Linked DNA regions of Saccharicrinis fermentans DSM 9555 = JCM 21142. The main gene of each other region encodes a partner of the protein of the gene in region 2 in a complex. Links are inferred from orthologs where the notes say so. Each region holds a gene or a part of one and is shown on either strand. Other genes may lie near its edges.

Region 1 (15,625 bases), 3.6 Mb from region 2 along the record:
CCAAGTGAAAAATCCACTCAAACCCAGAAAAACCACAATAAGAATGTAGGCCATCAGGGAATCAAAATATCCCTTCAGTTCCTTTTTGGTGATAATCCATATCTGTTTCATCTGTTAAAAAATTAGCGAAACTTCACTAGCCACTGCAAATTTCAATCATTCACCTGTGTGCCCGATTACTTGCCCTGGCCATACCAGTTTCATCTGTTTAATTATATTTTCCAATGGTCAGATGGAACTCTCCATAACTCATCATCCACCTGTGTGTGTGAAATAAATCCCATGGCTCGTTTCATATTCATTAATTCACATACTTCCATATGCCATCTATATCAATCCATATCCATCAAGCTCGTGTGTGAGAAGCTATTTATATGGCATAAAAAATAAACACAAAGAAGTATAAACCCATTCGTTCGGGGATCCATCTATCCGGTTAATAATTGTAAAATAAATTCTATATATCTAGCACATAAACGGTCAGGTAGAACATGTCAGTTATGCTTATTGCATACGTGAGAATCGTCCGTTGGCTCTACAAAAGATAGATAAAAGAGAACACCTCACTTTATGATCCTCCTGATCCCTGGTTACTTCTCCATACTAAAGTCTTTTCTAGGTATGCCATGAATAATTCCCTGACGTAATGACCGTAATAGAAATATGCTAATTCGCTCGAATCATATCGGCTGTTACGTTAATATTTCCGCCAGTTAATTCACGGAAGATATCTTCAAGATTCTTCTCTAACGGGGTAAGTTGGGTTAAGTACCAACCTTTATCAACGCAAACTTTGAATATTGACTCACAAGATGAGAGTCCCTGCTGCGATTCAACTTCAAAAAGGGTTTTACTATCATCAGCAAAAGAAACCACAGCAGTTTCTGCTAAAGCACTTAATGCATCATAAATCTCCTGACTTGTTCCTCCCTGAATACCTACTCTGAGTACTTCATTTCCCTGCGCCTTATGACGAAGCTCTGACGGACTGCCATCAGCCACAATTTTACCCTTATTAATAATAAGAACTCTGTCACAGGTAGCTTCCACTTCAGCCAGAATATGAGAACTCAATATAACTGTCTTTTCGCGTCCAATTTCTTTAATCAACTCACGAATTTCAATAATTTGGTTGGGATCTAAACCAGTAGTAGGCTCATCTAAAATAAGCACTTCTGGATCATGAATAAGCGCTTGAGCCAAACCTACACGCTGTCGGTATCCCTTGGATAACTCCCCAATTTTTTTGTGTTTCTCGTCATTGAGACCACATTTAGCCACCATTTCCCTAACCCTATCTCTAAGCTTCGATTTAGCAACTCCCTGCAATTCTCCAATAAACTGAAGATAATCCATAACAGGCATGTCTAAATAAAGCGGGTTGTTCTCGGGCAAATAACCAATGTTTTTTTTCACTTCATCAGGGTTTTCAAGAACTGATTTACCACCCACAGTAATATCACCGACATTCGGTGATATAAAACAAGTAATGGCTTTCATAGTAGTTGTTTTTCCTGCGCCATTCGGTCCAAGAAAACCCAGGATTTCGCCGGTCCTAACTTTAAACGAGAGATTGTCCAAAGCTTTTTGCGGACCGTACGTTTTAGTAATTCCTTTAACGTTGATGTCCATTTTGTAAGTAATTAATTACAATGTTTTAAGCGGCCCTAAAATAATAAATGACTGATATAAAAATTCCAGGAAAACTGGATTTAACTTCATTTTAACCCAACTTATGTTAATCAAAACAAACCAAGCAAGAGAGTGCCCTACCAACAGATAGGATAGGCAAACAAACATTAAGTCTATCAATCGTAATAAGACCTAAAACTCCACAAGGATCATACAAATGCCATTAACAACTTAATAAGGGAAAGCATAGCAAGACTATGGTTAATAAGATTAAGTTAGCTGGATACTCGATAAGGTTCATTTAATTCCTAATAAATTTTCTAAGATTTTTCTAAAGATAAATTATCAGAATAGAAAGATACCAGTCACAATAGCAGCTTTATTCTCTATTCTTAGAATCAATAATAATGGTCACAGGTCCGTTATTAGTTAGTGAAACTTTCATTTGAGCCCCAAATACGCCCGTTTTAACCTCCTTACCTAACAACTGCCCTGCATAAGAAATAAAAGCTTCATATAACGGCTTAGATACCTCCGTTTTGGCAGCTTCAATATAGGAAGGTCGATTACCCTTCTTTGTTTTTGCATAAAGGGTGAATTGACTCACAATTAATAATTCACCATTGACATCTAGTAATGATTGATTCATCACACCACTATGGTCGGAAAAAATTCTAAGATTGGCAATTTTTTTACAAAGCCATTCAATATCGTTTTTATCATCATCATTCGTAATGCCCAATAAAACCAAAAGACCATTTTGAATAGAAGAAACTATATTATTATTTATCGTAACTGAAGCTTCAGATACTCTTTGAACAACTACACGCATGTATGTTTTTAAATAGTTATATATATAAATTAAACTTATCCACTTCAAAATTTGTTCTAATGTGTAAAATTAGAACAATTTGTCAAAATTTTACCTAGATTAGCAGCAAAGACGATTAAGTTTTTACTTTTATATAAGTTATATAATATATTGTATTTCAATATTTTACAATATTAAATAGTCACTATTTACAGTATTTTAATCGTCTGAGATTTTTATATAATTAATTTCCTTATAAACGATACAGCTACATGCGAATTATACTCAGTAAAAAAAGCGATCCTTTTCAAAATTTAGCCAGCGAAGAATATTTATTAAAAAATTTTAAAGACGACATATTTTTTCTCTACATCAATTCTAAAAGTATTATTGTAGGTAAACATCAAAATACGCTTGCTGAAATTAATTATAAATTTGTTAAAGAAAATAATATACCAGTTGTAAGAAGGCTATCTGGTGGAGGGACGGTATTTCATGATCCAGGTAATATCAATTTTTGTTTTATCACTTCAGGCATCAAAGGCGAATTGGTAAATTTTAAAAAATACACAAGTCCCATTGTTGCCTTCTTAAAATCTATTGGAATACAAGCTCATTTTGGAGGGAGAAATGACATTTTAATAGATGGATGCAAAATTAGTGGTAATGCCTCCCACGTGTTTAAAAATAGGGTTATGCATCATGGTACATTACTTTTTAATAGTCAATTGGGTTCATTAACACAATCATTGAAAAACGACCCACTAAAATTCAAAGACAAGGCGGTGAAATCGGTTAGAAGTAAAGTGACAAATATTCATGAGCACCTAAAAGAAAGTAAAACAGTAGAACTATTTGTACAAGAGCTGACTGAATACATCATAAAAAATTACGAGTGTGAATCTTATAATATATCAGATAAGGACTATGAGTACATTAATGACTTAGTAAAAAATAAATTTAATACATGGAACTGGAATTTTGGCTATAGTCCCAAATATGAACTTAAGAAGCGAATTAAATCAGCGTCAGGTAAACGTTTCGAAATAGTATTAAAAGTAAACAAAGGTACTATAATAGAAGCAGCTATTAAATCGAATGCCACCGATAAGAACAAAATTCAAGAACTAGAGTCAAGCATGATAAACTGTTTCCACGAAACAAAATCATTAAAAGAAAAAACAACCACCCTATTTTTAGGATGGGAAGAATTAAAACAACAAGAACTATTGGAAGCCTTATTTTAGTAAGGGTAATATTTCAAAACAATTAACTGACAACTCGAATGGCAATAATTATTATTCGTAATAGACTTTACATCACTTTTTCACGTTCACCAATGTATATATGCATAGGTCGGCTTAAAAAATCAGGTACTTTGAAAATGATTCCACACTAATTTACCCTTTACGGCACCAATAGAATGTTCCATTTCCTGCAAACTTAATTTTTTAATTTGCTCAACGGATTTAAAGTCGCCTAGAAGCTTTTGAGCAGTCTTATCACCAATTCCTTTTATCTGATGTAATTCCGAAGTAGCGAAATTCTTAGAACGTTGGTTACGGTGAAATGTTATTCCAAAACGGTGCGCCTCATTACGGGCATGCTGAATAATTTTTAATGTCTCTGAGTTTTTATCCAGATATAAAGGAACAGGATCTCCTGGAAAAAAAATCTCTTCCAACCGTTTGGCAATACCGATTACGGCCACTTGATCATCGATCTGTAAGCGACGAAATATTTTCATAGCAGCACCTAATTGTCCCTTACCCCCATCAATAATAACCAGATTAGGTAAAGCCTCATTTTCTCGAATCAAACGTGAATATCGTCTTTCAATGATCTCCTCCATACTAGCAAAATCATCTGGTCCTACCACTGTTTTTACATGAAAATGTCGATAATCCTTTTTACTAGGTTTACCATTTTTAAACACTACACAAGCTGCAACGGGGAAATTGCCCTGAATATTTGAATTATCGAAACACTCAATATGCTTTGGTTTATCCTTAAGTCGTAAATCCTTTTGCATAGTATTGACTATACGATCCTCAGGCGTTTCTTTTTTACGTAAGGACAACTGTTTAAGCTTTTCAAGACGATAATAAGTAACATTTCTCTGCGAAAGTTCCAACAACTTCTTTTTATCACCCTTTTGAGGTATAATAAACCTAATATTTTCGTACTTGGAATCCGGAAAAATGGGCACTATAATTTCCCTGGACGTACTATGAAGTCGTTCTCTTACTTCTGTAATCGCCAAAGAAAGTAATTCAGGGAGCGACTCATTAAGTTTTTTCTTCAACTCAATGGTATGGGCTTGTATAATGGCACCATTAACGACCTTTAAAAAATTAACGTAGGCCGCATCATTATCATCAATAATAGAATAAACATCCACATTATTAATATTTGAGCTTACCACGGTAGATTTGCTTTGATAACTGTCTAACTGCTTAATTTTTTGTTTCAGCTCTTCGGCTTCTTCGAACCTATAATTAGAAGCATGATCCAACATTAAATCCTTTAAATATTTAATAGCAGCATGTATATTACCTCTCAATATATTTTTTATAGATTCAATATTCTGGCGATAAATATCCTCCGCATAAGCACCAATACAAGGTCCTTTACAATTCCCTAAATGATATTCCAAACAAACCTTATACCGCCCTTCAGCAATTTTTTGGGAAGCCAAATTAAGCTTACAATTACGTAAAGGATAGGTAGATTTAAATAGATCAAGTAAGGTACGAACCATACCTAGCGATGTATAGGGTCCAAAATACAAACTCCCGTCTTTAACTATATGCCTGGTAGAAAAAACACGAGGGAAAGGTTCATTCTTTACAACAATCCAAGGATAAGATTTATCATCCTTAAGAAGTACATTATAGCGAGGTTGGTACTTCTTAATTAAATTATTCTCCAATAATAGTGCATCCTCCTCGCTATTAACAACGATATGCTCAATATTACAGATATTTCGTACCAGTAAAGCTGTTTTACCATTATCGGGACGTCCTACAAAATAAGAAGAAACCCTTTTCTTTAGATTTTTTGCTTTACCCACATAGATAATTTTCCCATCCTTATTGTAATATTGATACACGCCCGGATCAGAAGGTAAAACAGCAATTTTCTCCTTTAGTAATTCAATTTTTGGATTAATAGATTTATCCATTAAGCATATAAATTTGTAAAAGAAAAGCTACTCACATCAAACAATCCCTTATCACCTATTTTAAGTTTTGGTATTACCAAGAGGCTCATAAACGACAATGTCATGAAAGGGGCGGCCAATGTAGAACCTAACTCTTGTGCCTTTATATTTAAAGTTTGGTATTTTTCTGCAACAACCCTACCTGGTTTACCCGTCATTAAACCGCCTACTTCCAGAGCTAAACAATCTTTATCATCATTGAAAGCGTAGGCCATTCCACCTTTGTGAGCAATAATTTCATTTAAAGCACTTACTATATCCTTGTCAGATACACCTACGGCAATTAAGTTATGGCTATCATGAGCCACACTACAAGCAATGGCACCCTGTTTTAAACCAATATTTTTAATAAATCCAACGACTGGAGGAGCCGTTTTGTATCGATTTAAAACCACAATTTTAAGAATATCATCATTAACACTAGACTTAATAAAACCAGAAGAATTAGAAGGAGTCCATATAAATTCATCCGTTAGTAGGTCACCATCTTTAGCCTCTATAACCCGAATATTGCAATCCTTTTTATAGGCAACACAAATATCTTCTTCTGAGATGCTTGAAATATTAAAATTATTAATAACCTTAGATGTAGGAACCTCAAACAGTACTTTACCTTGACCATATACTGGTTGGCCATCGATAAAAGTCTCAAGAATATTAAAATCAGTCAAAGTATCCACCACTATCAGATCAGCAGCATCACCTACACGTAGTCTACCCACAGGAAGCTGATAATGCTCAATAGGCTTCAATATGGCTGCTTTTAACAGGTCAAAGATATCAAGTCCTAATGACAATCCTAGACGAATAATTTTGTCGATATGTCCTTTTTGAATAATTTCATCTGGGTGTGAATCGTCGGTACAAAGCATAATATCATCAGGGTGTGTATGAAAAAGAGGTGCTAAAACCTTAAAGTTTTTAGCCGCACTTCCCTCCCGTATTTGAATACATACCCCTTGTTCTATTTTTTGTATAGCTTCTTTTACCGATACACATTCATGATCAGAACTAATTCCGGCACGGGTATATTTTTTCAAATCATTACCCATCAACCCTGGCGCATGTCCATCAATTCTTTTTCCATTAGAATGAGCCGCCTTCACTTTATCCCAAACCTCCTTATCATCGAAGATAACCCCTGGAAAGTTCATCATTTCCGATAAGAACCAAATATCGTCCCGCTGCAATAACTCATTAATCGTTGTAGCATTAATAATAGCCCCACTGGTTTCAAAAGACGTAGCCGGAACACACGAAGGTGCACCGAAAAAACACTTCAAGGGCGTTTTTTTTGCATCTTCAATCATGTAATTCACACCTTCAACCCCCATCACATTGGCTATTTCATGAGGATCTGTAACCACAGCTACCGTTCCACGTGGAACAACTATCTTTGAAAACTGGGTTGGTGTGAGCATGGAACTCTCAATATGAACATGTCCATCAATTAAACCAGGTAATATATAATGCGTGCATTCCTCCTGAATTTCTTCAATGTTTGTGATCATTCCATTACAAATTGAAACAATTCCATTAAAAATATTACGATTGGTAATATCAACTACTTTTCCTTTTATATCCATATTTTTGTTTTATTCCGTTCCACGTGGAACGCATTAACGACCCATCAAAACCAAAAGTACATTTATATCGCTTGGACTTACACCGGAAATACGACTAGCTTGTCCGATAGTTTTAGGATTAACTTTAGCCAATTTTTGGCGTCCTTCGGTAGAAATACTCTTTAATTCTTCATAATTAAAACGCCCTTCTATCTCAAGATTTTCCAATCTCGATAATTTATCGGCCATCATCCTTTCCCTATTGATATATCCTTGATACTTAATGAAAATTTCTGCAGACTCGAGTATTTCCATTCTTCGCTGAATGGGAATTTGAGAACAATGCTCTTTAAAAGGTTCTATATACTCAATAAGTCCCATAATACTAACTTGTGGACGCAAAAGAACATCTTTTAATTTAACCGTTTGCTTAAGCGGAGTGGTATCTACAGTGGATAAATAATCATTTATATACTTAGGCTTTATACTAAAATTATCCACAAATTCAATAATTAAATCTCTATACTTTAATTTTTCGTCTAGTAAAAGTAAACGTTCCTTTTTGGCTAATCCTATATCAAAACTTTTTTTAGTCAGCCTTATATCAGCATTATCTTGCCTTAATAAAATACGATACTCGGCACGAGAAGTAAACATCCTATAGGGTTCATCTACACCTTTGGTCACCAAATCATCAATTAAAACGCCAATATAAGCTTCATCTCTCCCAAGCACAAACGATTCCTTTCCTTGCAATTTTAGATGCGCGTTTATGCCAGCCATTAACCCTTGGGCTCCGGCTTCTTCATAGCCGGTAGTACCGTTAATCTGGCCAGCAAAATACAAATGATTTACTAACTTAGTTTCCAGAGTATGGTGCAACTGAGTAGGATCAAAAAAGTCATATTCAATGGCATATCCGGGACGAAATATTTTAGCATTTTCTAGTCCGGGTATATGTTTTAAGGCGGCTAACTGAACAGATAAAGGCAAAGAACTACTAAACCCATTTAAATAATACTCAATCGTTGTTTCTCCTTCTGGTTCTAAATGTAATTGATGCTTATCCTTATCGGCAAATGTTACAATCTTTGTCTCGATACTCGGACAATAACGAGGACCCATACTTTGAATAGTGCCATCATATAAAGGAGATTGATGCAGTCCTGCTTCTAAGGCCTCATGGACTTTGGTATTGGTATAAGTCAACCAACAACTTTTCTGAACTAATTTAGACTGTTCATCGGGTAAGTAAGAAAACTTATAAAAGGTATCATCACCTACCTGTTCCTCACATTTTGAAAAATCAACAGATCTTCCATCTACACGAACAGGAGTACCAGTTTTCATACGATCAGTGACGAACCCAAAATCCTTCATTTTATTACTAAGACCATAGGAACTAGCTTCACTAATACGACCGCCTTCCATTTGCACTTGCCCAATATGCATAAGTCCGTTTAAAAAAGTACCATTAGTCAAAATAAGGGCTTTACAAGTAAACTCCACTCCCATTTTCGTAAGAACAGATTTTACACGATTCCCGTCAAACTGAATATCAACCACCGTATCCTGCCAAAAATATAGATTCTCTGTTTGTTCTAAGATCGACCTCCATTGGGAAGAATAAACCATTCTATCACACTGTGCCCTTGGACTCCACATCGCAGGACCCTTTGATCTATTTAAAAGTCGAAACTGAATAGAAGATCTATCAGTTACTACACCTGCATATCCACCCAGGGCATCAATTTCGCGAACAATTTGACCTTTCGCAATACCGCCAATGGCCGGATTACAGCTCATTTGGGCTATTTTATTCATATCCATTGTAATCAACAATGTTTTAGAACCTAAATTAGCAGCAGCTGCTGCTGCCTCACAACCAGCATGCCCTGCTCCAACCACAATAATATCGTAATTAAAATCCATAACAAATCAATAAGAATGCAAAGGTACATGCATTCAGTTATTTACAATAAAAAAACAGTGAAATTATGAAATTGTTTTAAGAACTTCCAGTGCTTGATCCTCTAAAGCATGCATAGCTGCATCTTCTTGGTCTGTTTTATCCTTAAAACCTAATAAATGAAGTATACCATGAATAATAACACGATGTAATTCGTCTTTAAAAACAGTGTTATACTCCTTGGCATTAGAACGTACCGTATCTAAACTAATCAGAATGTCTCCGCTAATGAAATTATCTTCGCAATAATCAAAAGTTATAACATCCGTATAATAATCATGATTTAAATAATCACGATTGATTTTTAAAATATACTCATCAGAGCAAAAAAGAAAGGAAATTTCTTTACAAATACCTTTATGCTGGTCTACAATAATATTTATCCAGCGCTTCAATAAATCAGTATCTAACTGTATATCAGACACATCCTCATAATCAAAATAAATCACCTACAAATTAAATGTTAACTTAACCATACTACCCTCTTTTTCAAAATCAATTTCATCAGCTAAATGGTTCATCAAAAAAATACCTCTACCATGCGTCTTTTCAACATTCTCAGGTAAAGTTGGATCTGGAACCTTAGTGTAATCGAATCCTTTTCCTTCATCCATAATGACAATTTGAATATCTTTATCGGATATTTGATATTCTAATTTTACATTTTTAGACGAATCTAGCTTGTTTCCATGTACAATTGCATTGTTAACACCTTCAACAACGCCTAACAATAGCTTACCATATACATCCGAATGTATATCGTATTGACTCGAAATATCATCAATCAATTTCTCGATTAGGCTAATATTCTTAATGTCAGAACTTATAACGACTCTTTCCACAGTTAAATCCATTTATGTCTTAGTAATTTACACTTACATTATACTACAAATTACACAAATAGTTACTCAAATGTAAATATTTTTCTTTTAATTATAAAGTGCTATTTCTGCAACCATTCTAAAGGGTTAATCTTTTTACTCTCCTCCCAAATCTCAAAATGTAAGATACCATTCTTATCTTCATTATCAGCAAAAATTTGACCGATACTTTGATTACTTTTAACAACTTGGTCATTTTTTACATCAACCTTGGCCAAGTTGGCGTAGACGGTCAGATATTTTCCATGTCTCACAATGACCGCCTTATTGTATCCAGGAATAGCAATAACGCGGCTTACAGTACCTTCATAGACACATTTAACCCTATTCTCTTTCGATGCTGTTATATCAATGCCATTGTTCTTAATTTTTACGCCCTTTAAAACGGCGTGATTATGTTCACCAAAACTACTGGTTACGATACCATTTTCAACAGGCCAATTTAACTTACCTTTAGCACTATGGAAATTAGAAAAAGAATAACCTACCTCGGAAGAAGATTCCCTAATGAGTTTTTCAATACTCGCTTGTAATTTTTTGGTAGCACTTTCTTTTTTAAGAATTTCACGCCTTAACCATTTTTCGTCTTTTTTTAAATCAGCTATATATTTTTGTTTTTGAGAAACACTCCTTTTTAAACTTTCTATTTCATTCAATAAAGCTAAATATCTTTTTTGTTTACTTTCAAGTATAATCTCATTTTCACGAACTATACTATCGTGTCTTAATTTAGTGTCAATTAAAACCAGACCTTGCTTTTTTCGATAAGAAGCATATTGTTTCATGAGATGAAATCGCCGATAGGCCTCAGAAAAAGACTTGGCACTAAAAACAAGCATAAACTCATTGTAATTGGATCCCATCTGCTTATGTGCAGACAAAATTAGATTTTTATAGCCATCACGCAAGAAACTAATTTCTTCTTCCAAGGAAGCAGTAAGCTCCTTATTTATATTGATTTGTTCCGTAATAGCCTCCATTTCCTTTTTATATGAGGCAATTACCAACTTTTGGGCACTTATCTGCGCATTAATCAACTTTAAATCATTCAGATAAGCGATACGCGTATTACCCTTTGTCTTTAAAAGCTTTTTTGCATTACTAATATCTCTTTCATACTGCTCACGTTGCTTCTTTAAGGACTCAACATCAGTACTTTGTGCCGAAATTCCAGTTAGTACCAAGCAAATAAGTATGGCAACACTACAAAGCTTTAGAGGTATAACTCGAAGGAATTTTAAAATGAAGGCTACCACCATCGTTTATTTCTAAAAAATTTATTTTTAAATCTACATCAAAAACCTGAGAACCATGCGCTGCTTTAATTTCTAACCTTTCAGGAAACAAGATATCATCAAAGGATTTAAAATCCTTATACTTAATAAAAACGGACTGATTAGTTGAGAAATCCTTAATATACACATTAAAAATACGATATAAGTCAGGATAAATATCAATTTCGTGGAGAATTATATTATTATTACTACGTCTACTTAACCTTCCTAATCTTTTATCCTTTAAAGATTTAAAAGAATAAAAGTCATCTTCGACATGATGTTTATACTTTTTTAATCCATCCATATAATCACCATCAGAAGGATACAAAAAAAGAGAATTACTTAAAATCGACTGGAGCGCAAAGAAATCAAGATCTAATCCATACTTCGTACTAAAAAAATTGTAATTAGTGAACATAGCCACTTTATTATGCTTATCAAGAATAACGACCTCATTTTTCGTGAATTTAGCCCTCACCAATTCAATACCCATTAATGCATAAATAGAAACAATGATTTGACTATCCTTTTCAATAACAAAACTTCCCTTAAAGGACTTTTTACTACGTCCATCATTATAGTTAAACTGGACTTTTTTTAAATATAACTTATCATAAACAACTTGATTTGCATCCAATTGATTACGCAATCTGGCATCACTAATATTAGAAACTTTCCCCAAGGTAATCCTTTCCGTCGTTTTACAACTAACAAAGAGAATAATGCACCCTACTACACATATAACCCTATTCAGCAACATACTTTTTTAATTCTATTTTTCGTTTTAAAACCACCGATTCATTACCCATATCCAAAGACTTTTTCCACTGAATCAAAGCATCCTCCACCTTATTATTCATGAACAAAATATCTCCATAATGTTCTACAATAACATCACTGTCAACACCTCCGTTATCTATAGCTCTTTCAATAATGTATTTAGCTTCAAAAAACCTTCCTCTTTTAAAAAGAACCCAAGCATACGTATCTAAATAGGTAGCATTACCTGACTCTAACTCAATACACTTAGAAATCATTTTTTCAGCCTTTTCCAGCTCCTTATTCTCAACAGATAAATAATAACTATAGTTATTTAGCACAACCACATTGTTATCATCGATTTCTAAAGCCTTTTCGTAATGTTTAAAGGACTCATCTGAATTACCTAGACTATGTTCTACATCCCCGAGATAAGCATGCATTTGCCCCTTTAAAGTAAGATTATCACCCGCATATTCTAGACCATTCTGTAACTTTTCCTTTGCATGTATATACTCCTCCTTCTGCATGGCGGCTAAGGCATAAAACAGATTAAATAAAGGCTCTTCAGGAAAAATAGAAAGCACTTCATCAGTTCCGGTATATAAGTCCTCAAATAATCCTAAATCGATTTCTAACAGAAACATATCTTGCCACAGCGCAGGGTTACTCTTATCAATACTCAATGCCTTTTTATATTGAACAAGAGCAGCCGGCTTATCTCTATTTTGAAGGTAATTGGCATAATACACATAACTACGGGCGTCGTCCTTATGAACAATAGTTAAGCGATCAAACAATTCAGCTACAACATTTGTATCTTTATAAGTCGCAAAATCCTTACCCATCAATAAAGGTAACAAACGTTGAAATTTAACTTCCAATGCAAGATCCTTATCATCCAATGCTTTAGCAAAATAAGTAAAATAGGCAGTGGTATCCGCTTGCTTTAATTTAGTATTGGCCAATGAAAAATAGCCCATTCCATTTCCTTCATCCAATTGAAGAATTTTTAGATAGCTTTGCTCAGCCTTGGTATAATTTTTATTATACAAATATAAATCACCTAAAAAACCATAATACCTGGGCTCATAAGGATTATCATCAATCAACTTATTAATTTCTTTATAAGCTAATCCTTCCTTACCCATCTCCAGATAAATCTTTTCCTTTTCAGTAGATATCGTTTCGTTAATACCTATACTTTTCTCTAGAACATTGTAAGTATCAATGGCTTTCTGATAATCTTTATTGTTTTGATAAAGTTGGGCTAGAACATATGTGAATTCATCACTATCAGGAAATCGCGCTACTAATTTTTCATAGGTAGCAATGGCTTTAGGGATATCTTTATTTTGCTGATATAAATCGCCCAACAAAATCTGAAACCACTTATTATCCGGAGATAGACGCACCGAATTACTCAGCAAATCCTGCGCAGCTTTATAATTTTTGGCAGCGATGGCAATATTCGCTAATTCAAAATAACAAGTACCACTTAAAGAATCAATTTTTAAACATTCCACAAAATAATTTTTTGCTTTATTTAAATCACCATTCATTTTTAAACGTTGGCCTTCATAAAAAAAGTAATCAAACTTTCTCTTATTTTGAGGACTCAAGAAAGAAACTTTTGAATCCAAATTCTGTTTAACTGTTACGGTATTCTTAACACTTTTGCATCCTCCTAAACAAATAACAAGAGCCAAAAGCCAATATAAATTTTTCATGCGATAAAATTTTAATTTGAATGATCACATCAAACTCACCACCAAAACATATCCTAAGAGAATAATAATGGTTCGTTTTATCTGCCCGATTCTCTCTTTAATAAACTTTAAAAATCATTCAATAGTCAATATTTCCTCACTAAATCAAATGAGTTTTATACAAAACAATGAACAAAGTAATATTGCAAAAAATACTAAACCTACCTCAAAGAACAAAACACATAAAAGCGATCTAATAAAACACAATACGAATTAAAAACATTTATAACTTACCGGTGTGGCCAAATCCACCAGCCCCTCTTTCTGAATCTACTAACTGATCCACCAATGAAAAGGTCACTTTCTCATGTTTAGCTACCACCATTTGACAAATGCGTTCACCATTTTTAATAACAAAATTATCCTTGGAGAGATTAATCAAAATAACTTTAATTTCACCTCTATAATCAGCATCAATCGTACCAGGGCTATTCAAAACTGTAATACCATGCTTAAGTGCCAGACCACTTCTAGGTCTAATTTGAGCTTCAAAACCAGCAGGCAATTCAATAAACAAACCTGTTGGAACCAACACACGCTCTAAAGGTTTAATAAGCATATCCTCTTGAAGACTGGCTCTTAAATCCACTCCTGCCGAGAGCTCAGTAGCATACGAAGGAACAATATTTGAACTTTTATTAATTAACTTAACTTCTAATGTCATGATTTTATATTAGCTTCTTTTTAAACTCTTTCAAATAAACAAACCCTAAAAATACAATTATTAAGCCAATCCGCACACCATACAATAAAATATCATACCAAAGTATGGAAAAATCTGACTTATAAATATTTATTAAGGGCAATATATAAATGCCAGTCACATAAATAACAGCTGCAAGAGCAATATAACGCAAAATCGGCCACCAGTTATACCGTATATTAGAATGTTTATTACCCCAATAAATACTTAATCCCACCATAACAGCAAAACAAATTAGACTAGCCAAAGCCGCACCAATATACCCGATAACAGGAATTAAAATAAAATTAAGCGATACGGTAATAATACTCCCCACAATACCCATAAAAGCACCGTATTTAGTATTATCTGTTACCTTATACCATACCGACAAAGTAAAATAGATTCCACTTAAAAGTTGGGCTACCAAAACAATTGGGATAATCACATTTCCTTGTTCGTACTCCTCAGTAAGAACGATATTGATGAAATCCATAAAAAAAGTGACGCCAAGGAAAATAAGCAATCCGAATAGGGTAAAAAACTTCAATATGTCCGAATACATACCCGGACGTTTATTGTCAGCATGATTTTTAAAGAAAAAAGGTTCAAAGGCTAAACGAAACGATTGCGTAAACATAGCCATGAGTACACCAATTTTAAAGTTGGCACCATAAATAGCCAATTGTCTTAAACCCTCATCACCACCTACCAATTTAGGAATCAAAATCTTATCTATTTGAATATTTATCATCCCGGTAATTCCTACAATCAGAATTGGAAAAGAATACTTATACATATTAAGGAGCAAACGAAAATCTAGCTTACCAATACAATTAAAAACATCCGGTAAAATGACAACTAAAATAGAAAAAGAGGCAAATAAATTAGATAGTAAGACAAAAAAAGCTTGATCATCAGAAAAGGCATACCAATCCAATAACCTAAAAAAATTCGATCCATAATTTTGCGGACACCAGTACAGAAAAAATAGGTTGAAAGAAATTAAAATTAGTACATTTAAAAGCTTTAATAAACCAAAACGAACACTTTTACC
Region 2 (15,539 bases):
AAACCTAGGAATAATCGTTCCAATTCATAATTTGGTATTAATTTAATACTGATGATAATTCCATTATCGTTTTGCTCAATGAGTTTCTGCGTCCAATGGATGGGTTTGGTTAAAACGTAAGGTGCGTTTTCTGAATTGATGGCTAATTTTATTATTCTTGGTTCAAGGCCATGATTGACGGTAACACCAATAATGTTTTCATAATAGGAGTCCGGATGAAAAGTTTCATCCATTTTAAATTTAATATTCTCAGCTGGTTGAAAAGATTCAATACGATCCAATGCTAAGGTGATAATTGTTTCTCCTTTTGTTTTTCTTCCAACTAAAAACCATCTATTATTAAACTCTTTTAGTAGATATGGATGAAAATAGATGCGTTGTGATTTCCTGGCTTTAAAAGATTTATAATTAATGATAATGACTTGCTGTTTAAGAATCTCTTCGTATAATCCATTTAGATGCTCAAGACCTTTTAATTCTTCGTTGCGTTCAATATGTATGATTGGACGAGATTGATTTTGCTCAGTATGTATTTTGTTCTCTAATTTCTGTATTAATCCTGTCATCTCTTTAAAATGACTAAATCCTTGAAACTGCTTTAAGATTTCTATTGCATCCGTTAGTTTATCTAAGTCCTGATTTGACAAGGGTAAATTCGTAATTGAATAATCAGGATCTTCATAAGTGTAGTACTTTTTATCGGTGATGATGATAGGAGCATTATATCCCAATTTCTCACTTCGCATGGTTTGAATATCCAATTGAATGGTACGTTTACTAACCCCTTTGTCAATTCCCTCAAACTCATATAAAGCATCAGAACAAGTTTCAATTAAATCCTCTAAAGTCCACTTCCTATATCTGTTACGCAAGCATTTATCAATAGTAGTATATCTAATGAGGGCATTCCTATTAACTGGCATATTGTATTTTTTTTAAGAAAAATAGAAAAAATATTCTACTACGCAAAAAGATTGCGCAGTAACGATGAATCTTTGTAGAGTCAATCAGACAAACGTTCTTTGAATACACTCACTTTTGTGATTAAAAATATTTCTTCTCTGTATGAGAGGATAAAGACATGATTAAAACAAAGTTTCAAGGCTTGATGTAAGTTTCTGTATAGCTTCATAGTATTGGCTTAGTAAAGTTCAATGTGCTACTTGTTTTTTTGCTTTTTTTCATACCCGATGTGTGTTGGAGGTTCGAGTCCTCCTTCTGATAAATGTCAGAATAGCTAAAATAGGTAGAGCAACATCTCTAATTGGTAAGGTCGCAAGACTACAGGTTCGAACCCTGACTCTGAGTTAACTACTCACTTTTTAACAGTTACATGAAAGTAGAGTGACTAATAGCCGGTATTCATTTTCGGATGATAACAATCTTTGGCTTACTAGCGAATGAGGTGTAATGATTATTGCGGATAATTACTTACTCTATAGATATGCAATTCAGATTATCGAATTCAATCCATAGATAAACTAATTGTTCAGAAATAGTGATTCTCTAATTCCCGTTACCAAAGATGGCTTTGTCGCTCTGCTTATTTATTAAATGAATGATTAACAAACTAAAAATACCTAAAGATGAAACGAATAAGAATAAACAAAGGTAAAATCGGTTTAGTATTTAGAAATGGAGATTATATTAAAATATTAAAAGCTGGTACTCATTGGGTGTGGTTCTTTGATAAAGTAGGGATTTGTAATATGTCGCAACCATTTACAGTATCTATGGAATTAAACATCTTGTTGCAAGATGAAGAATTAGCCGACATGTTAGAAGTTGTAGAAGTGTTGGATAATGAATTGGTATTGAAATATGAAAACGGAGTATTCAATGAAGTGCTTAAGCCTGGGCGTTATGCGTATTGGAAAGGATCAACGAACTATGCCTTTAAAAAAGTAGATTTAAGTAAGGTAGATATTACCGAAGATATACCTGTAAATATTCTTTATAAAACTGATATTTTTCCTTATGTAAGAATTTATCGTGTAGAGTCGTACGAAAAAGGTTTGTTGTTTGTTGATGATAAGTTTATTAAAGAGTTAAACCAAGGTGTATATTGTTTTTGGAAAAATAATACACCAGTACTAGTTATGAAAGCAGATTTGCGTCAAACACAACTAGAAATCTCAGGTCAGGAATTATTAACAAAAGATAAAGCAGCGATTCGAATCAGCTTTTTTTCTACGTATAAAGTAGTAAATGCGATGAAAGCTTTAACAGAAAATCAAGATTATAAGAAGCAATTGCATGTAACGCTTCAGTTAGCTTTGCGAGAATATGTGGGTACGTTAACCTTGGATGAAATATTGGAGAGAAAAGAGGAGGTGGCTGATTTTATTATGGGTTCCGTACGCGAAAAATCTGTTGATTATGGTATAGAGTTATCTGATGGTGGTATTCGAGATATAATTTTGCCAGGAGAAGTTAAAGAAATCATGAATCAGGTATTGGTGGCACAAAAGAGAGCTCAAGCTAATATTATCACGCGCAGAGAAGAAACAGCATCTACACGAAGTTTATTGAATACTGCTAAATTGATGGAGGATAATACTATGCTTTTTAAGTTAAAAGAAATGGAGTATGTGGAAAAAATTGCAGATAAAATCAATACTATTTCCTTATCCGGTGGTGGACAAGTAGTAGATCAGTTAAAGGAGATATTTTCTACTGATAGATAAAAAATAGAAAACATTAAAGAATCCCATTTAAAAAAATGTCACATAGAGTATGACCAGAACCTAATGGGAGTAAGTAAAGAATTATGGTGTATTGGTTTTAATTCCTGTACATCAGTCTAAATACTTTATACTTGTGTCTTGATATTAAAATTAAATATGAAACAAGTTATATCAACAGAAAACCGACCTATAAAAATGTGGTTGGACGAAATAGAAGAGAATGCCTTAATTCAGGCAAAAAACATGGCCAACTTGCCCTTTGTACATAAGCATGTTGCTTTAATGCCAGACGCGCATATGGGCTATGGAATGCCTATAGGTGGTGTATTGGCCACCAAAGGTGTTATCATTCCCAATGCTGTAGGCGTTGATATTGGATGCGGTATGTGTGCTATGCGAACCAGTATAGGTGATGCTGATTCTGATACATTAAAGAGTATCATGAGTCAAATACGAAAGCTGATTCCTGTAGGATTTAATTGGCATAAAGAGGCTCAAGATGAAAAATATATGCCAAATATGGATGTGTTACCCGCAATTGTTGAACGACATATTATAAAAGCCCAAAAGCAGATTGGTTCTTTAGGCGGTGGAAATCATTTTATTGAAATTCAACACGGATCGGATGGTTATATCTGGGTAATGATTCATTCTGGGAGTAGAAACTTAGGCAATCAAGTAGCTCAATTCTATAACAAAAAAGCGAAAGCTTTAAACGAACGTTGGCATGCTTCAGTTCCAGCTTCATACGACTTAGCATTTTTGCCCATCGAAACGGATGAAGCACATGCTTATATGAAAGAGATGAATTATTGTGTAGATTTTGCTTTTGCTAACCGTCGTTTAATGATGGAGCGTGTGCAACATGCTTTTCAATCAGTTATGAAAGGAGAAGTGGAGTTTGATGAATTAATAAACATTGCCCATAACTATGCTGCTTGGGAGAATCATTTTGGCGAAAATGTGCTGGTTCATCGTAAAGGGGCAACCAGAGCACGTTTAGGTGAATTAGGTATTATTCCGGGATCACAAGGAACCAAATCATATATCGTGGAAGGTTTAGGAAATCCAGAAAGCTTTGAGTCATGCTCGCATGGTGCAGGTCGTGTAATGGGGCGTAAACAAGCGCAACGAGAGTTAGATTTGAACACTGAGATCAAGCGTTTGGATGATAAGGGCATTATTCACGGCATTCGTCATAACAAAGATCTAGATGAAGCGGCAGGAGCCTACAAGGATATTGATACCGTAATGGCCAATCAACAAGATTTAGTTAAAGTAAAAGTGGAGTTGGAGCCTTTGGCAGTGGTGAAACGGTAGAGAAAAACTGGTGTAAATAACCAGTTTTTTTGCTATTAAAATTCAATTATTCGCCGTCGTCGGACGACTATTTTCCGATACAGAAATTTTTAAATATATTGCCCAGTACTTCGTCAGTTTGTATTTCACCACCGGTTATTTCACCCAGAAACACCAGTACCTCACGGATATCCTGAGCCAGAAAATCGCCTGAAATACCTTTTTGCAGTCCGTCGACAACACGTAGTATTGAAGAGTGAGAGCGTTGTAAGGCTTCGTAGTGACGGGCATTGGTGACGATTACTTCGTCATTGTCTACAGCTTTTAGATTGATGATTTTTATCAATTCGGCCGATAGTTGGTCTATTCCCGTTTGTTTCTGTGCCGATATGGAAATGATGGTATCAGTTCCTGACAGATCTTGGAATTTTGTTTTGTTGAATCGTTTTTCCACTTCCTCTGGGGGCAACAAATCAATTTTATTGATGGCCACTATTAATTTTTGATCTGCATTCATTTTATCTTTGACTTCGGCGATGGCCTCATGTATTTTCTCATCGGGGTCATTGATGTCGAGCATCAAGACAACGATGGACGCAGATTCTATTTTACTAAAAGTACGGTTTATGCCTAGGTTTTCGATGGTGTCGGTGGTTTTTCGTATGCCAGCAGTGTCGATAAAACGGAACGAGATACCTTCTATATTGATGGTATCTTCAATAACATCCCGGGTGGTTCCATGTATGTCAGATACGATGGCACGTTCTTCTTGCAGGATTGTATTAAGTAAGGTAGATTTACCCGCATTGGTATGACCAACGATAGCCACCGGGATTCCATTTTTGATGGCGTTACCCAAGGAGAAGGAGTGGAGTAGTTTCGACAATAGTTGTTCAATTTCGTTGATGAGATCAATCAACTGCTGGCGGTCGGCAAATTCCACGTCTTCCTCGCTAAAGTCCAGTTCCAGTTCAATGAGAGAGATGAAATTGAGTAGGCGTTCGCGCAGGCGCATTAATTCGTTGGAAAAACCACCTTTCATTTGTTGCAAGGCTACCCTGCGGGCTGCTTCACTCTTAGAGGCAATAAGGTCAGCCACGGCTTCTGCCTGTGAAAGATCCATTTTTCCGTTCAGGAAAGCTCTCTGGGTGAACTCTCCGGGAGCAGCCATTACAGCCCCATTTTTGATGAAGAGTTCCAATACCTTTTGTTGGATATATGGAGCCCCGTGGCATGATACCTCCACTGTATTTTCTCCGGTAAAGGAGTTGGGTGCTTTAAAAATACTTACTAATACCTCATCTAGTTCTTTCCCGTTATCCATCAGTGATCCAAAATGAATGGTATTGGCTGCCTGATTGGTCAGTCTCTTTCCTTTTTTGGCTGCGTTAAAAACCCTGTCACAAATGAGAATGCTTTCAGGGCCAGTCAATCGCACAACTGCAATGGCACCCGCCCCTTGAGCGGTAGAAACAGCGACTATCGTATTGTTTAAGTCTATCATTGTATTTTTATTTGCTGCAAATTTACAGAATGCAGTCGAATAACAAAGCGGAAGATCAAGAATGATCTTCGTCTACGGAAAAAAAGCGTAACATATCCTGCATGTCAATGGATTCATTAAATAAGATATCTGCTTCAGTGGAGATTTCCTGCGCCATGGATGCAATTTTTTGGGTGTGTATATCCAATTCATTGATTGCACTGGCTATTTGTATAGCCTCCTTTTTTTGTTCCTGCGATGATTGGGCGATGGTTTGAATAAACTGGATGGTCTGGATAGATTCGGTATGAATATTTTGAATACTAACACTGCCTGTATCGGAGTACTTCTTCCCTTTACTGGAGATGTTGGCTATTTCAGAGGTAATGATTTGGGATCTTTCTGCTAGTTCACGGATTCCTTTGCCACCACACCGAAGCCTTTGCCTGTATGACCGGCCTTGGCGGCTTCTATGGAAGCATTGAGAACCAGTATATTGGTCTGCATGGTGATTTCTTTGACGCTTCCCGACTTATGGATGAGTTGATCCATCATCTGGATGGCTTGTTGGTTCTGTTCCAGACTCAAATCTATTTTTTCGATGGATTGGGTTCCTGTTGTGGCTAGCTATTGTGCAATCTTAAGATCTCGCCAATGTTTATTAAAGTTCATATTTTTGCCTAGAATAAAGAAGTTAATGCTTGTAGTAAATTTTGTATTTATTGTCTGTAGGTTATTGCGTGCAAAAATAGATCTATGTGTATATAGGCTCATTAGCTGAGTATTAATTGAAAATTATGGTTTTATTTATTTTTATTGTTAATTAAATATGGCGTTTGCTGTGGTTTTTAAGGCGCATTATCTTGCCTAATTAGCTTACGTTAAGAGGAAAGATGTTTAGGGTAAGTGCTTTTTCCACTTTGAGTTATAAAATCAAAAAAAGAGATTTATATTCTATTAATTAATTGATAAAGCACTGTTTGCGACTAAAATGTTAGGTATTTGGTATTAACACAAAAAAACAAATTGAAGGCTTGGCTGTTGTCTAAAATATTCATACTTTGTTAATCCAATATTTAGATATTTTATTTATGAGCGTATTAGTAACAGATAAATCGAATGTGATAGTTCAAGGTTTTACCGGCAGTGAAGGGACTTTTCACGCTTCTCAAATGATTGAATACGGTACTAAGGTAGTAGGAGGTGTAACGCCTGGTAAAGGTGGCACAACTCATTTGAATCTACCTGTTTTTAATACGGTAAAAGAAGCTGTTGAGAAGGTGCAAGCCGACGTGTCTGTCATCTTTGTTCCCCCAGCCTTTGCTGCGGATGCAATTATGGAGGCTGCGGATGCGGGGATAAAAGTGGCCATTGCTATTACCGAAGGAATTCCTACTGCCGATATGGTGAAGGTAAAAGATTATTTACAACATAAAGAAACCCGTTTGGTTGGTCCCAACTGTCCAGGAGTGATATCTCCAGGCTTAGCGAAGGTGGGCATTATGCCTGGTTTTATTCATGCCAAAGGAAAGATTGGTGTTGTTTCTCGTTCGGGTACTTTGACCTATGAAGCAGTGGATCAGCTTACCAAAGAAGGCTTGGGGCAGAGTACGTGTATTGGTATTGGAGGTGATCCAATTATTGGAACTACGACCAAAGAGGCCGTTGAATTATTGATGAATGATCCGGAAACCGAAGGTATTATTATGATTGGTGAGATTGGAGGTGGTATGGAAACCGAAGCGGCACGGTGGATAAAGGAGAATGCCACTAAACCGGTTGTTGGTTTTATAGCAGGACAAACAGCACCTAAAGGGCGCCGGATGGGACATGCCGGTGCTATTATTGGTGGGGCAGAGGATACTGCTGCAGCTAAAATGAAAGTGATGAAAGAATGTGGTATTCATGTGGTGGAATCACCTGCTTCATTGGGAGCTACCATGAAAAAAGCCCTTTCCTAAGACAAGAAAATATATAATTAATCTTTGTAAGAAAAAACAGTTGTTTTCTTGCAGCCACTAATTATGATCATCTATTGAAAAACCTTTGGCATTTATGTTGGAGGTTTTTTTTGCATGAATGCGGTATCTAATTGGAAAATAGATGATGAATTGAAATTTTGGTCCATCAAGTAACAGTTTGATTTACTTTAATTTATTATAGCGTGAGCTATGGTGAGTCAAAAAAAGTATCCAAGTGAGGTATTAGAACTTCGTTATTGTTAGATTATGATGTTCTATATTTCTATCATCAGAGGTTCAACTTTGTGGGATGATTCTGTTTTGTTCAAAAAAAATATTTTGAGCTCTTTATCATGAAAAGAAGCTTGCTAAGGTGCGATGGTTATTTTTTTTTCTTCAACGATGGTTTTGTAGTGTACAAAGCCTGCTTTCTTATAACTCCTGATGGCATTGGGATGATCCAAATCGCAGGTATTTAATTGCACTTGAGTAGGATTAAAAGACCAGGCCAGGTCGATGGCTTTTCGTAAAAAGTATTTTCCATACCCTTTACCAATAAAATCAGAAAGTAAGCCAAAGTAGAGCATTTCAATATGCTTCCCCTCTTCAACAAGTTCACAATAACCTGCGAGACTTTGATGAACAAGAAAAGTGTAGATATGCGTTTGGGGGCTGTTTATTTTCTTAAGAAGTTTGGTATCTTCCATAAAGATTCTATCTAGCCAGTTATAAGCTTCACCAACCTCGGTATATAATTTTCTATACCAATTTATGTCTATTGGTTTTTCAATATGAACGATATTGGTATTTTCAATATTGCTCTGGGGATGTGGGGGAGGAGTTATCATTTTAAGAAAGTACACCTCTGATTGTATCGTATTATAGTTCATGACAGTTTTTGTTTGTGTCAAAAATAAAAATCCCCCGTTGAATACACAACGAGGGAACAAACAAAAAGTGTACTAAGAATATCTTGAGCCACTAAATAGGTGAGGCTATGCAAGAATCATTCTTTCAATATCATCTTTAACGTTGGTAATACCACCAATGCCGAAGTTTTCGATTAATACATTTGCTACATTAGGAGATAAAAATGCAGGTAAGGTAGGTCCCAGATTTATATTTTTAACACCGAGGCTTAATAAGGCCAATAATACGATGACAGCCTTTTGTTCGTACCAAGCGATGTTATAAACAATTGGAAGGTCGTTAATATCATCAAGACCAAAAACTTCTTTTAGTTTTAACGCAGTTACTGCCAATGAGTAAGAGTCATTACACTGTCCGGCATCCAATACCCTTGGTATACCACCTATATCTCCCAAAGGAAGTTTGTTGTAGCGAAATTTCGCACATCCGGCAGTTAAGATTACAGTATCATTGGGTAGTTCAGTAGCAAATTCACTATAGTACTCACGCTCATTCATTCTACCATCACAACCTGCCATCACAACAAATTTCTTGATAGCACCACTTTTAATAGCATCAACCACTTTATCAGCCAATTGCAGTACTTGGTTATGAGCAAATCCACCTACTATTTCACCGCTTTCAATTTCAGTAGGAGCAGCACATTTTTTAGCGTGTTCTATAATGGCGCTGAAATCTTTAGCCTGCCCATTTTGTCTGTCCGCAATATGTGTACATCCGTCGAAACCACTGGTTCCGGTTGTATACACTCTATCCTTGTAGCTATCTTTAGGAGGGACGATACAGTTGGTTGTGAATAAGATAGGTCCATTAAAGCTTTCGAACTCTTCTTTTTGTTTCCACCATGCGTTGCCATAGTTACCTACGAAATGTGTATACTTTTTAAATGCAGGATAGTAGTTGGCAGGTAGCATTTCGCTGTGGGTGTAAACGTCTACACCAGTTCCTTCGGTTTGTTTCAATAGCTCTTCCATGTCTTTCAGGTCATGACCTGAAATAAGGATAGCAGGATTATTTTTAACACCAATATTTACGGATGTAATTTCTGGGTTACCATAACTTTCTGTGTTTGCTTTATCTAACAGCGCCATGACATCCACTCCAAATTTTCCACATTCCAACACTAAGCCTACCAGTTCGTCAACTCCCAAATCATTATTGGTAGATGCCACCAATGCTTTTTGTATAAACTCACATACTTCCTTGCTTTCGTATTGAAGGTTCATAGCGTGTTCTGCATAAGCAGCCATACCTTTAACACCATAAATTAAAAGCTCTTTTAAGGAGCGGATATCTTCGTTTTCGATAGAAAGAACACCGATGGCAGGAGCTACTTTCAGAAAGTCCTCTTGGGTTGAGCCCACGTAATTAACACTATGTTCTTTCGTAGGAAGCTCAATTCCTTTTGCTGTTAATTCTTCTTTGAGAGCATCTCTTAGTTCAATTCCCTCTATGATTTTAGACTCTATTTTTCCACCATCAAAATTTGCATTGGTGATGGTGATAAATAAAGCATCGATCATGTACTTATAGGCTTTATCACTGGCTAATTGGTTATTTGCTGCAATGGTATTTACGTGCGCCAATCCTTTGGTCACAAATAATAATACATCTTGAAGTGCGGCTACCTCATCGGTTTTACCACATACTCCTTTGATTGTGCAACCTGTTCCTTTGGCTGCTTCCTGACATTGATAACAGAACATACTCATGATTAAATATTTTAATTGTGATTGATACGTGTTATTTATATATTATTTTCTATTGCATTTTCCAGGTTAAACCCATTCTTCGCTTAATACCTCTCCCTCAATAGAGATGACGGCTTTCTTAATGGGAATTTTTCTAGAGGCCAGCTGTAAAGCTTGGTTTGCGAGTCCCATTAGGCCACCGCAACAAGGTACTTGCATAATTACAACGGTCAAGGAATTGATTCTGGCATCGTTAATTAGAGAAACCAATTTATTTAGATACGTGTCCATGCCATTATCCAACTTAGGGCAAGCTATGGCCAATACTTTGTTTTTTAGAAATTTGGAATGAAAATCACCCATGGCAAAAGGAACACAGTCTGCAGCCAGCACCATGTCCGCTTCCTTAAAGAAGCTAGCTGCGGGATTGATCAGGTGCATTTGCACCGGCCATTGTTTTAACTGAGATGGTTGAGGCGTAACAGGAGCTGTATCAGCCAAAGAAAAGGCGGTACGTTTAATTTCTCTACTTTGCGAACCAGGGCAGCCTCCACCTTGGTGTGCCATTGTGGGTGTTTCTTTTTTTCCGTGCATCGTATCTATTACTTCTTGCAGATCAAAATCATATTTATCCGTATTATTCTTTAAAAAGGCCATGGCTTCTTTCACAAAGCCCATTTCGTTATGGTCTTTCAAGTGTTTAAGGTGGGCAATAACGGTATTGAATCCTTTACTAACCATTATTTCCATCACTTTGGTTTCGTCATAGGGATCCGCCTCTCTTCGTTCGATTTCCATGGCACCCTGCGGACAGTGACCCAGGCAAGCGCCCAGTCCATCACACATCAGGTCACTGATCAATCGGGCCTTTCCATCGATAATTTGTAATGCTCCCTCGTGGCAACCAGGAATGCATTGGCCACAACCATTACATAACTCTTCATCAATTTTAATTACGTCTCTTTCCATCACCTTTTGTTGTTTGTTTACTGCAAATATGAGGCGATTTGTAGTGTCATGCTTGTAACATATGTTACAATTCCAGAAAAAATTGTATTTTTCCGCTATTAATACCTCTAAATCTTATTTTTATGTTGTTTGATTATCCTATTTTAAAGGAATGTCCTGTTTTTAAAGGTTTAACATTTGAAGAAATTAATGCCTTATTTAAGCAGGTTCATTTTCAAGTGAAGAGATATCCTGATGATCATTTGGTGGCTTGTGCTGGCGATCGTGTGGATCATTTGATGATTGTGTTATCGGGTAGTGTAAAGGGGGAAATGATGGATTTTTCAGGTAAGACCATTAAAATAGAAGATATTGAAGCGCCTAAACCGGTGGCTATCGCCTTTTTATTTGGGAGGAACAACAGGTATCCTGTAAATGTGGTTTCTAATAAGCACTCAGAATTATTGATTGTACCCAAAGAATCTGTTCTTAAGTTGTTCAATAAAAATGAAACTATTCTGTTGAATTACTTAAACACCATTTCTAATCGTTCCCAATTTTTATCGCAAAAAATTAAATTTTTATCTTTTCAAACTGTAAAAGGAAAAATTGCTAATTATATGTTGCAGATCCGCCAAGAAGATTCCATGCATCTTACCTTACCTTTATCGCAAAGTCAAATGGGAGAGCTTTTTGGAGTGGCCAGGCCATCCATTGGTAGGGCGATGAGGGAATTGCATAATGATGGAATTGTGCGGGCCAATGGCAAAGAAATAGAGATCTTAAATATTCAGAAATTAAAAGAATGCCTCGTTTAGCATTTTTTGGCATGAAGACGCAACCATAGTGCCTTTTTGTGGTCATTTGAATAAACAACTAAATGAGGACGTAAAAATGAAAAAGTTATTATTATTTCTTGGGGTGATGGTTCTGTTTAAGCTGACATCTTGTGATGTGCTGGACGATGATAGCGATTATTCTTTGGATAATTTTTCGCTGTCATCCGGAACCGTATTAATGGATGTGGATTCCTATTCCATTAAAACAGACAATGGTAAGGTGCTGTGGCCATCAGCATCTAATGTGAGCGTTAGTCTGTTAGAAGATAGTATGCGTGTGCTGGTTAATTATACTATTTTAGGAGAGGCCACTGATAATGACAGCTATGATTATTATGTGAGAGTAAATGGTTTGTCAAAGATTCTGACAAAGCCTGTTTTTGAGTTTACTTCTGAAACGACAGCCGATGTTATTGATTCCATTGGTGATGATGCAGTAACCATTGTTGACACTTGGTTTACGGATGATTATTTAAATGTAGAATTTGAGTATGGAGGAGGTGCAACGGTGCATTATATTAATTTGGTTTTTGATGCAGAAAACCCGACTACCGAAGATGGTGCGATTATCTTGGAGTTGAAGCATAACCATAATGGAGATCCTTATAGTTATCTGCAATGGGGGATCGCTTCGTTCGATGTTTCAGCTTTCCAGACGGCAGAAAAGGATACCATTGACTTTTTTGTTAGAAGCAAAGGAAAGGACGGTGCGTATAATTACAACCAGGTGCTTACATATTCCTATGGATCTGCTTCAGTGGAAGAATCTATTAATAAGCAATATGACACAGAGAATGTGAGTCTTTTACAATCTATTCAATAATTAGCTTTGTGGAGGCCGTGCGACTAGCTTTATAAAATACTTTTGGTATGGCCTCTTTTTTTTTATTCTATTAATATTCTGATAACCTTTTTGTTATTGCATTATATTTAAAAATGTACAGAAATATCATCAAGTTTTTAGGTTTTACCCTTGGTATGATAGAAATAAATTACCTATATTTGCAGCGCATTTGAGGAAAATGGTTCTTGAATAGCAAGTAAATGATGGATCTGTAGCATAACTGGATAGTGCACTGCGTTACGGCCGCAGAGGTTAGGGGTTCGAATCCCTTCAGATTCACACAAATAAAATTACTATTGTGGTAATACATGATGGACCTGTAGCATAACTGGATAGTGCACTGCGTTACGGCCGCAGAGGTTAGGGGTTCGAATCCCTTCAGGTTCACTTTATTTTATTATAAAAAAGCGCTTAGGACAGAAGTTTTAGGCGCTTTTTTTTTTGCATTTTTTGCGCGGTGAGTTTTGGGTATTTTTATACCTTTGGGTTTATTTTATTTAATTTCTTGTACCAGAATTAATGATACAAAAGACTTTTCTGCTTCTGATTATTTCCTTTTATAGCATGGTTGCTATACCAGCTGGTAACTTGTTGGAACTTTCGCAAAAGCTAACCATTTCTGATGGTTTGGCGCATAATGGTGTAACTTGCATACTTGAAGATTCGAAGGGATATTTATGGATTGGAACTTATGATGGAATTAATGTGTATAATGGTTATGAGTTAATTACCTATAAAAATACCATATATAACCAAGTGTTGGCGAGCAACCGAGTTCGTTCTTTAGCTGAGGATAGCAAGGGTAATATTTGGATTGGTACGGATGAGGGAGTTTCCATTTACGATTATGAAACAGAAAGATTTAGTGTTGTTTATTCGCAAAAGACAGCAGATAAAAATAAGAATAGTCCGATCGTTCGAAAGATAGTAGTAAGTAAAGATGGTGCGTATATATTTTGTCTGACTCAATACGAAGGTATCTTAGTATTTGACAAGCAGAATCAATTAATAACGAAATGTATGCCGGAAGGGAGATATAATGACCTGATCTTTTTTGATGGAGTAGAGTTGGATAGTTCCAATTATATTTTTACCACCACTGCTGGTCTCTTTAGTTTTCAATTAGAATCGTTTTCTTTCAAGTTTGAAATTCCACATGACAACGGTATTTCCAATGCGAGTATTTTATTGGTTGGAAATAACATATTGGCAACCAGAAATAGAGGTGTTTCTATTGTTGATTGGAAAAAGGAAAATGGACAATATGCTTTTCGTCTTAAAACAATAAAATATGAGAATGAACAGTTAAACAGTATCTCTATCGATAAATTGGGAAATCTTTGGGTAGGAACTAACTTTAAGGGTGTTGTTCGTATTAAAAATGCCAATGCCTTTATTTTAGGGGAACCATATGAAGAAAATAGATATAGTAGTGAAAGAGATAATCTTATAACCAGCTCGGTGCGTGCTGATATTTCCAGTGGTTGTTGGGTTACTACTTTTAATAGAGGGGTGTATCGTTTTGATATAGAGGATAATCCTTTTAAAAGTTTCGACAAAGATCAAGGTGAGATGTACAATCTTTACGATAACAGTGTATCGCATATTGCTGTCTGGGATCAGGATAGAGTGTTTTTAAGTGCACCACGAGGAGGTTTTGGTCTTTTTAATACAAAAACAGGCCGTTTGGAGCCATTACCTTTTGAAGTACCTGACGGGATTGGTTACTTTTCTTCAGTTTTTGTAGATAGCAGAAAAGATATATGGTTAAAAGTTACCGGAGGTCTTGGCTTGTGTAGGATTCGTTATGGAGATCGCAAATTAAGTTTAGTTGGAGAACGTGAATACGGAATTGACAAAGATATAAGGCCTCGAACCATCAGTGAAGATCAGTTTGGTAATATTTGGATGGGTGGAGAAAGTGGTGTTTACAAAATATCGGTGGGTGACAATGGCTCAATTCTTAATGTAGAGGAGTTGAACCAGCATCTTTTTTTTCAGCAAACTCCCATTTATTTGGTGCGCTGTATATATGTGGATCCTCTTCATAATTATATTTGGATAGGTACAGATTCGGACGGTCTGATTAGAATTGATAACCAGAAGAGTGTCCCTATTACAGAGCTGGAAATTCATCGTTCATTGCGTGATAAGAATAAAGAGTTTTCCATATCTAGTAACTTTGTAAGTACAATTGTTCGTTTACCGAATGATGATTTGTGGATAGGAACCGAAAGAGGAGGTATTTGTAAGGTTTTTGATTATGATAAAGATCCTAAGTTTATTGCCTTCACCGAAAAAGATGGCTTATCTAATAATGTGGTGAAACGTATCTTTTACGATCATGAATATAATCTCTGGGTTGCGACAAATGTAGGTCTGAATAAATTTTTTGTCAAAGATCATCATTTTAGGAGTTTTTATGAATCTGACGGACTCCCTTTTGAAGATTTTTGGTATTCCTTTGGGAAACTCAACAATGGAAACGTGGTGTTGTCTGGTATGAAGGGGATATGTTATTTTAAGCCAGAAGATATTATCGATGATGAGAGTTTGCCTCGACTTGAGTTTTCTAAACTTCGTGTATTTAACCAAGTAGTTGCACCTGGAGATACTATAAACAATAGAGTATTACTCAAAAAGCGGTTGAATAGTACATCAGAAATTGAACTTAAACATAATGAAAATGTATTTTCCTTGGAGGTAAATTCATTACATTTTTCATCACCTGATAATCATTATATCAAGTATCAACTTTCTCCTGTTAATAAGGAGTGGATACAGGTTAAGTCTGGGCAGAGAGTTATTTCGTATAGTGGTCTTCAACATGGAGAATACATACTGAGGGTGATGGCTT

What was found.
Region 1: the proteins of mnmE (region 2) and mnmG are in contact, whole or in part, in a solved structure (PDB 9HIP), measured with the Escherichia coli proteins. The link is inferred for Saccharicrinis fermentans DSM 9555 = JCM 21142 from one-to-one orthologs.

Annotation. Positions count from the first base shown.
Region 1 is NZ_KI912107.1:4,447,804-4,463,428, reverse strand. The notes cover bases 6,725-9,700. They hold mnmG (tRNA uridine-5-carboxymethylaminomethyl(34) synthesis enzyme MnmG), read right to left. Parts: upstream 9,164-9,700; coding sequence 7,286-9,163; downstream 6,725-7,285. Other genes in these bases: CYTFE_RS0118185 (ATP-binding protein), read right to left, coding at 9,650-9,700; ybeY (rRNA maturation RNase YbeY), read right to left, coding at 9,227-9,625; ade (adenine deaminase), read right to left, coding at 6,725-7,252. In the rest of the region: CYTFE_RS0118225 (ABC transporter permease subunit), read right to left, coding at 1-111; CYTFE_RS27155 (ATP-binding cassette domain-containing protein), read right to left, coding at 667-1,632; dtd (D-aminoacyl-tRNA deacylase), read right to left, coding at 2,012-2,464; CYTFE_RS0118210 (lipoate--protein ligase), read left to right, coding at 2,716-3,690; excinuclease ABC subunit UvrC, read right to left, coding at 3,813-5,627; more of ade, read right to left, coding at 5,627-6,724; more of CYTFE_RS0118185, read right to left, coding at 9,701-10,054; CYTFE_RS0118180 (murein hydrolase activator EnvC family protein), read right to left, coding at 10,144-11,265; CYTFE_RS0118175 (DUF4292 domain-containing protein), read right to left, coding at 11,285-12,040; CYTFE_RS0118170 (tetratricopeptide repeat protein), read right to left, coding at 12,105-13,847; dut (dUTP diphosphatase), read right to left, coding at 14,110-14,550; CYTFE_RS0118160 (MATE family efflux transporter), read right to left, coding at 14,555-15,625. UniProt on the Escherichia coli protein: NAD-binding protein involved in the addition of a carboxymethylaminomethyl (cmnm) group at the wobble position (U34) of certain tRNAs, forming tRNA-cmnm(5)s(2)U34.
Region 2 is NZ_KI912107.1:896,262-911,800, forward strand. What follows is about bases 3,283-6,172. They hold mnmE (tRNA uridine-5-carboxymethylaminomethyl(34) synthesis GTPase MnmE), read right to left. Parts: upstream 5,491-6,172; coding sequence 4,075-5,490; downstream 3,283-4,074. Other genes in these bases: CYTFE_RS0103845 (RtcB family protein), read left to right, coding at 3,283-4,007. Also shown: CYTFE_RS0103835 (helix-turn-helix transcriptional regulator), read right to left, coding at 1-923; CYTFE_RS0103840 (slipin family protein), read left to right, coding at 1,587-2,687; more of CYTFE_RS0103845, read left to right, coding at 2,844-3,282; sucD (succinate--CoA ligase subunit alpha), read left to right, coding at 6,561-7,430; CYTFE_RS24880 (GNAT family N-acetyltransferase), read right to left, coding at 7,799-8,320; hcp (hydroxylamine reductase), read right to left, coding at 8,426-10,072; CYTFE_RS0103885 (ATP-binding protein), read right to left, coding at 10,139-11,020; CYTFE_RS0103890 (Crp/Fnr family transcriptional regulator), read left to right, coding at 11,143-11,817; CYTFE_RS24885 (NigD1/NigD2 family lipoprotein), read left to right, coding at 11,894-12,661; CYTFE_RS0103910 (ligand-binding sensor domain-containing protein), read left to right, coding at 13,202-15,539. UniProt on the Escherichia coli protein: Exhibits a very high intrinsic GTPase hydrolysis rate. Involved in the addition of a carboxymethylaminomethyl (cmnm) group at the wobble position (U34) of certain tRNAs, forming tRNA-cmnm(5)s(2)U34.